2 regions of the Vibrio sp. R10-SG3-ISO3 genome follow, and region 2 is predicted to be linked to the other one. Evidence: predicted binding sites of a transcription regulator. Region 2 holds the regulator's gene; the other holds the start of a gene.

Region 1 (3,369 bases), on a different contig from region 2:
TCTGTTTGAAGCACGTTTTAGATAAGACTTTAAATAGACCACTGCGGAGTGGTAGTTCAGTTGGTTAGAATACCGGCCTGTCACGCCGGGGGTCGCGGGTTCGAGTCCCGTCCACTCCGCCACTTATTAGAAAGCCCAGTCGAAAGACTGGGCTTTTTTACGTTTAACGCTCCCGAAAGTTCTGTGCACTTTTTCGCGGGCCGGAATGCCGGACCATCGAGTCCCACTTCGCCACTTATACTAAGCCTTAGTCGAAAGACTGAGGCTTTTTTACGTTTAACGCTCCTGAAAGTGCTGGGTTCGTCTGCTCGACGGTTTTATACAGACAAGAAAAAGCCAGCACGTTGGCTGGCTTCGAAGAGAGGGCTGACGAGATTAAAGAATAATGTCTCGTACTTCAGGATCTTTGCGTTCTAGGTAGTGTGTCGATTTAATGCGACGAATGGTGCGGCAGCGTCCACGGATCAGTAAGGTTTCTGTGGTGGCGATGTTACCTTGGCGGGTAATGCCCTCAAGCAGGTCACCTTTGGTGATGCCAGTGGCAGAAAAGACGACGTTATCGCTGCGAGCCATCTCTTCCATAGTCAGCACAACATTGGCTGTCACGCCCATTTCTTCGCAACGTTTTAGCTCAGCAGCGCCGTAGATGCGGTTTTCTTCGCTATCACCTTTAACTTCATGTCTAGGTAGCAAACGGCCATGCATATCACCATCGAGTGCACGGATCACAGCGGCAGACACCACACCTTCTGGTGCGCCGCCAATGCAGTACATCATGTCGACTTCACTGTCAGGCAGGCAGGTAAGAATGGAGGCGGCCACGTCACCATCAGGTACGGCAAAAACGCGTACCCCCATTGCTTGCATCTCAGCAATCACCTTATCGTGACGCGGTTTTGCTAAGGTGATCACCACAAGTCGATCGAGCGGCTTGTTGAGCGCTTCAGCGACGTTAATAAGGTTCTCTTTGAGTGGTTTATTGAGGTCGATACAGCCTTTTGCGCCTGGCCCCACAACCAGTTTTTCCATGTACATATCTGGGGCTTTTAAGAAGCTGCCTTTTTCACCTGCGGCCAGAACAGCCAGCGCATTGGACTGGCCCATGGCTGTCATGCGGGTCCCTTCAATTGGGTCAACCGCGATATCGACACAATCACCACCTGTCCCTACTTTTTCACCGATATACAGCATAGGCGCATCATCGATCTCGCCTTCACCAATGACAATCTCACCTTCGATTTCTGTTTTATTAAGCAGGGTACGCATCACTTCGACAGCGGCACCGTCGGCGGCGTTCTTATCGCCACGGCCAAGCCATTTATAACCCGCTAGGGCTGCGCCTTCGGTAATTCTAGAGAATGCCATTGCTAAATCGCGTTTCATGATGACTCCAACTGGTAGGAAAAACTGAACAAAATTAAATCGCCGCGATTTTAGCACATCACTAGGGAAACGTTTGCCTTTTTGGTTCAGCAGGGTTGAACTGGATCAAACCAGGGGCAGGAAAACGGGCGGAACTATTCATTCTTCTGGTCTTGTAAACTCTGAGTCAAATTGCGTTGTTTTTTTAATCGAATGACGCAGATTTGCAAATATAGGGCGTGTTTAAAGCGGCTTGGCTGAGTAGAATGGAAGGTAAATGGGTTTGTCATGTCGTATGACCCAACCATCCAGAGAATGATTAAAAAGGTAGGCAACGATGTCTTTTGAAGTACTAGAAAAACTAGAAGCAAAAATCCAAACCGCGGTTGATACTATCACTCTGCTTCAAATGGAAGTGGAAGAGCTTAAAGAAGAAAAGCAGAAGCTAGCAAATGAAGCGAACGAGCTGCGTACAAGCCGTGAAGAGTTGGTCGCGCAAAATCAGCAGATGCAGCAAGAACACACAGCATGGCAAGAGCGCATCCGCAGCTTGCTAGGTAAGATGGAAGACGTTGAGTAATCATCGTTTCTGTAGACTAAAAAGGGTTGGCACAGCGCCAACCCTTTTTGCTTTGGTATCTGTCAGATTAGACCTGAGGGCGCACGCCCAAAGTGTGGCAAAGTGCGTAGGTCATTTCGGCGCGGTTGAGAGTGTAGAAGTGGAAATCTTTCACACCTTCACGACTTAGGATACGCACCATGTCGATGGCTTGGCTCGCACCCACCAATTGGCGAGTGGTTGGGTCGTCATCCAGCCCTTCAAATTGTTTCGCCATCCAGCCAGGGACTTTGACGTTATTCTGCGCGGCAAAACGTGAAGCTTGTTTAAAGTTGGAAACAGGAAGGATGCCCGGAACAATTTCGACATCAATGCCAGCCGCAACACTGCGATCACGAAAGCGTAGGTAGCTCTCTACATCAAAAAAGAACTGAGTAATGGCGCGGTTTGCGCCTGCATCGACTTTGCGCTTGAGGTTCAGCAGATCCGACTGCGCACTTTTTGCTTCAGGGTGTACCTCGGGAAAGGCTGCAACAGAGATATCAAAGTCGTGACGTGATTTAAGCAGTTCCACGAGATCGGAGGCGTACATATCCGGTTTGCCACCACCAGGAGGAATATCACCGCGCAGTGCGACGATGCTTTCAATACCATTGTTCCAGTAATCGTCAGCAATCTGAATGAGCTCGTCACGGCTGGCATCGATACAAGTGAGATGAGGGGCAGCAATTAGGCCGGTCTCGGCTTTGATCTCTTTAATGATGGAGTGAGTGCGATCGCGCTCGCCGGAGTTGGCGCCGTAGGTAACAGAGACAAATTTAGGCTTTAGGGTTTTGAGGCGATGAACCGAGTTCCACAGCGTCTCTTCCATTTTTTCGCTGCTCGGAGGAAAGAACTCGAATGACACATTGATGTTGTTCGATAGCTCGGCAATATTTTGGTTTAAAGCGTCAATATGACTCGCGTGTGTGTATCCCATCTTTCTCTCTCCGTGTGGCGACCCTATCCGTAGGTAACTGCAGCCCCAACATTCAATTTGATTAAATCGACGTTTAGACGTCTATATGTCCACAGGATGTATTGAATACGTTTTAATGTCAACACTCCCACCATGAATTTTTTTCAAGTTCACAATGAGAGAATTTGAAGTGCGCGCAGAACGACGCCCGAATAAGAAAACAGGTTGCCGAAGCAACCTGTGAAACTAGAGAAAACTGGACAACAAGTTAAGGTCTGATTGAATCGCGCCTGAGGTCACTTCTCGACCCGCCCCCGGTCCGCGAATGACCAGTGGGTTGTCCTTATACCATTTGCTCTCAATCGCAAAGATGTTGTCGCATGGTAACAGGTTGGCCAAGGCGTGCTCTTTGCTGAGTGCTTCGACACCCACTCGAGCTTTACCGTTCTTTTCCAGTCTGGCGACGTAGCGTAGCACTTTGTCTTCACGT
Region 2 (3,369 bases):
CTAAAAACGTCTCAAGCCAGCGGTGTTGGGCTGGCTTGAGACGGGGATTGGAATTACTGAACGCTATCGCTGACTAGCTTTGCAGCTGATTCAGGAGCTCGTCGCGTCTTGCTTGAGGGACCACAGACCAGTGCGTGCCTTTAATTGCCCCCTCAAGTGCCCACAGCAGGTCGATGCTGACGTCGGCAGAGTGTGTGGAACGAATCGCTTTATACGCTTCCACTGCGCCCGTCTGCTCCAAACGGGAGACACTGTCGATACCCGCTTTCTTGAGCATTCGCTCGGTCGCTAGACGCAAGTTCGGCAGATCTTTCAGGCGCGTTGGTCTGGCGTTGGTTTGACGCTGCTTGTCTTTGTTGGCCGCCTCTAGTGCAGTGTTTGCCATCGCAATAGTCTGAGCGACATCCTGATCCCAGTCATGGCCAAGGGCGTAGTATTTGGTGACCACAGGGAAACCACGCTTTTTATACACGTATGGCTCGAGTCCCTGAGCATTAAACTGTTGGGCCAACGAGTCGTCGGCGCGTATGTGAAGTTTGTCATTTACCACGAGGGCAAACATGGTGTCATCAGCGAAGATTCCGAATCCACCAAACATTGAGCGAGACTTGATCTTGCCCAATGGTTCAAACAATCCCATTGAGTCTTTTAAAATTGGTTTATCCATGCTGTTATTCTCGGTGTATTACAATACGCCACCAAATTCAGGTCCGAGAGATTAGCAAAAATATGCAGGTTTTGTGTCAGTAGGGTGTCATTCTGGCTCATAAAAGAATAATCCTACTCACGGTGTGAGCGCATAATGCGCGCGCAACGTTTAACTCATTGTATTCTTTGCTTTTGATAAAGAATTACGAAGTGCACATTTGCCATCGGCAACCCCGCTACCAAGCAGTCATCAACGTTGAAATAGTTGAGTGGCTGCAACAGGCCGGAAGCTTTGCGTCCCATCCTTTCGAAATGGTTTGCCCTGTTCGTGGCATTCGTCGAACATAATAAGCATAAATAATTTATGGGCTAAACATCACGTTTTGATGGGTTAAATGTGATCTTAGTTCATAAAATAGAGGGGTGTTACCGAGAGAATAAAGCCCAGCGGATGAGAAGTATTCTCGCTGGGCTAGTCGATGTGATGTGCTGAACTTGTTCGTTGGTCTATTTCACCGTCGCCACGGTATCGCGCTCGACGATTTCTGGGTGCATTTCAAAAATACGTTTTTCATGCTCTTTGTCTTTAATACGTTCGAGCAAAATCTCAAATGCGTTTTTACCCACACGGCGCTTCGGCTGGTGAACCGTCGTTAGCGGTGGTGAAAAGTACTCGGCTAGCTCAATGTTGTCATAACCAATGACCGACATGTCTTCTGGAATACGAATGCCTTTTTGCTGTAAACGGCTCATCAAACCGAGCGCCATCGTATCGTTGAAACAGAATACTGCGGTTGGCTTTTCGTCCATGGCGACGATTTTGTCCGCGGCAAGCACGGCGGTATCGCACTCAAAGTTACCTTCTAAGATCCAATCTTCGTTGACGCTCAAACCCGACTCGTTCATTGCGCGCTTAAAGCCTTGGATGCGTTCTTGGCAGGCCGCTTTTTCAAAATGCCCACTCAAGCAAGCAATGCGCTTGTGGCCGTGATCAATCAGGTATTTTGTTGCGAGGTAGCCGCCTTCTTCCGAGTTGTCGATGATTTTATCGGCTTGTGAGCTTTCCGGGCCCCAATCCATCACCACCTTAGGGATGTCTTTATGACGGTCAAGCATTTCGCTCAACTCTTCGGTCAAATCTGAACACATCACTAAGATGCCATCAACGCGCTTTTCCGCCAGCATGCGAATGTAGTCACGTTGTTTCTCGTAGATGCCGCCAGTGTTACACAAGATCAAGGTGTAGCCTTGACGGTAGCAGTAGCTCTCAACCCCGTCGATCACTTCCGAGAAGAAAAGGTTGGTCGATTGAGTAACCAGCATGCCTATTGTGCGTGTCGAGTTACATTTCAGGCTGCGTGCAACGGCACTTGGGGCATAGTTCAACTCTTGAACCGCTTCCATCACTTTTTCTTGCGTGGCTTCAGCGACAAAGCGTGTTTTGTTGATCACATGGGATACAGTGGTGGTCGAGACACCCGCTAAGCGAGCGACGTCTTTAATCGTGGCCATATGGTTTTGTCCTGTCGATGACTGCCTACTATTCTATGAAAAGTTAAGTCTATAAAAGTAAAGTCTATACAAAGTTTAGAGTATGTAGACAGAAAGTATCAGAAACACAAAAACCGCCCTCAAAAAGCGGTTTGTATTTATTAGTTTTATCGTTTGCGGACCGGATTGTAGTCCGCAACGTCGATTTGGGCAAATAAAAAACCCGCCTTTGGGATCTCGCCACACCTTTTGTATGGGCTTAATCGCTATCGCCTTGCAGGTAGGCTTTATCCAATTGAATGAACGCGCACAATAGCGACGACAGCGCCGCATAGAAGCCGAATGTGTCGAGGCGCTGGCAGCGCTCGGCAAACCTCTCAATCCAAGGGAGTAGATGCTGCTCAATAAAATCGGCTTGCTCTTGGTAGGCGAGATGCGTGTCGCCTGCCGTCTGCTCTGCTGCATGAGCGCCGCGCACAATCAGGTTACCTAAAAAATCCAACTCTATCGCGAGATGATCAGAAGGTTCATTGAGCCCTGAATGCACGGCCACGCCATGTTGTTGGAGCAGAGTGTCCATCTGTTTGGCGGGCTCCCCATTGAGCAGTCCGGATTCATCTAAGTAGACAGAGGCGTAAGGCAACGCGCTGTCTCGGTCGGATTTTAAAAACAGGTCGCAATAGTCGGCTGATAGTTCCAACTGAGCATCTGGCCTGTCTTGCAATCGGTTCAATGCATCGATGAGCCTGTCTGCGGCTACGTTAAGCTCAGGGGTTTGTGCAAGTCCCGTCAGAAAGGTACGTGTGTCCACCGAATGATATTGGGCCAGCTCTTGCTCTGAGAGCTCTTTGGCAAACACGCTCGAAAACCACCAGTAGAGCTCGGCGCGTTGCTCATCAAAGGCGCGCTGCTCTTTTTCGGCGGGAGATAAAGGGTCGGAAATCTGGGCGTTAGGTGTCTCTGGCATGATGGGCTCTCAACTGAATCAGATGCCGTTAAGTCTAACGGATAAAAATGAACAGCGGTCAACCTGATTATGAGAAGAAATGGTCAAATATGGCAATTTGTGAACAGGGCAGCAAAGCTTGCTTTGCATCAATGAATCGCCAACTTTTCACCTCCCAAAGAGGACAAAGATGGAGTTGTGACTAATTATGAATAGAATAAAGCCATTGAATCAGTGTGTGAATAAGTGAGTAGAGCCGATGAGCTACCACATTTTGGTTGTTG

Evidence for each region. The regulator PurR, encoded in region 2, represses purine synthesis genes. The targets are predictions, from matches to a motif close to TNANGNAAACGTTTNCNTNA.
Region 1: the regulator PurR is predicted to act here: its motif matches at 1,445-1,464, upstream of glpX (class II fructose-bisphosphatase).

The regions. Positions count from the first base shown of each region.
Region 1 covers NZ_JCBDHE010000002.1:2,254-5,622, forward strand. The annotation lists tRNA gene AC6R1A_RS00080 (tRNA-Asp) at 46-122, shown strand; gene glpX (class II fructose-bisphosphatase) at 376-1,383, opposite strand; gene zapB (cell division protein ZapB) at 1,700-1,942, shown strand; gene metF (methylenetetrahydrofolate reductase) at 2,010-2,900, opposite strand; gene AC6R1A_RS00100 (bifunctional aspartate kinase/homoserine dehydrogenase II) at 3,126-3,369, opposite strand, start outside.
Region 2 covers NZ_JCBDHE010000017.1:162,518-165,886, forward strand. The annotation lists gene AC6R1A_RS04875 (TfoX/Sxy family DNA transformation protein) at 74-667, opposite strand; cyclic di-GMP riboswitch class I at 872-980, opposite strand; gene purR (HTH-type transcriptional repressor PurR) at 1,156-2,160, opposite strand; gene torD (molecular chaperone TorD) at 2,399-3,106, opposite strand; gene torR (two-component system response regulator TorR) at 3,345-3,369, shown strand, end outside.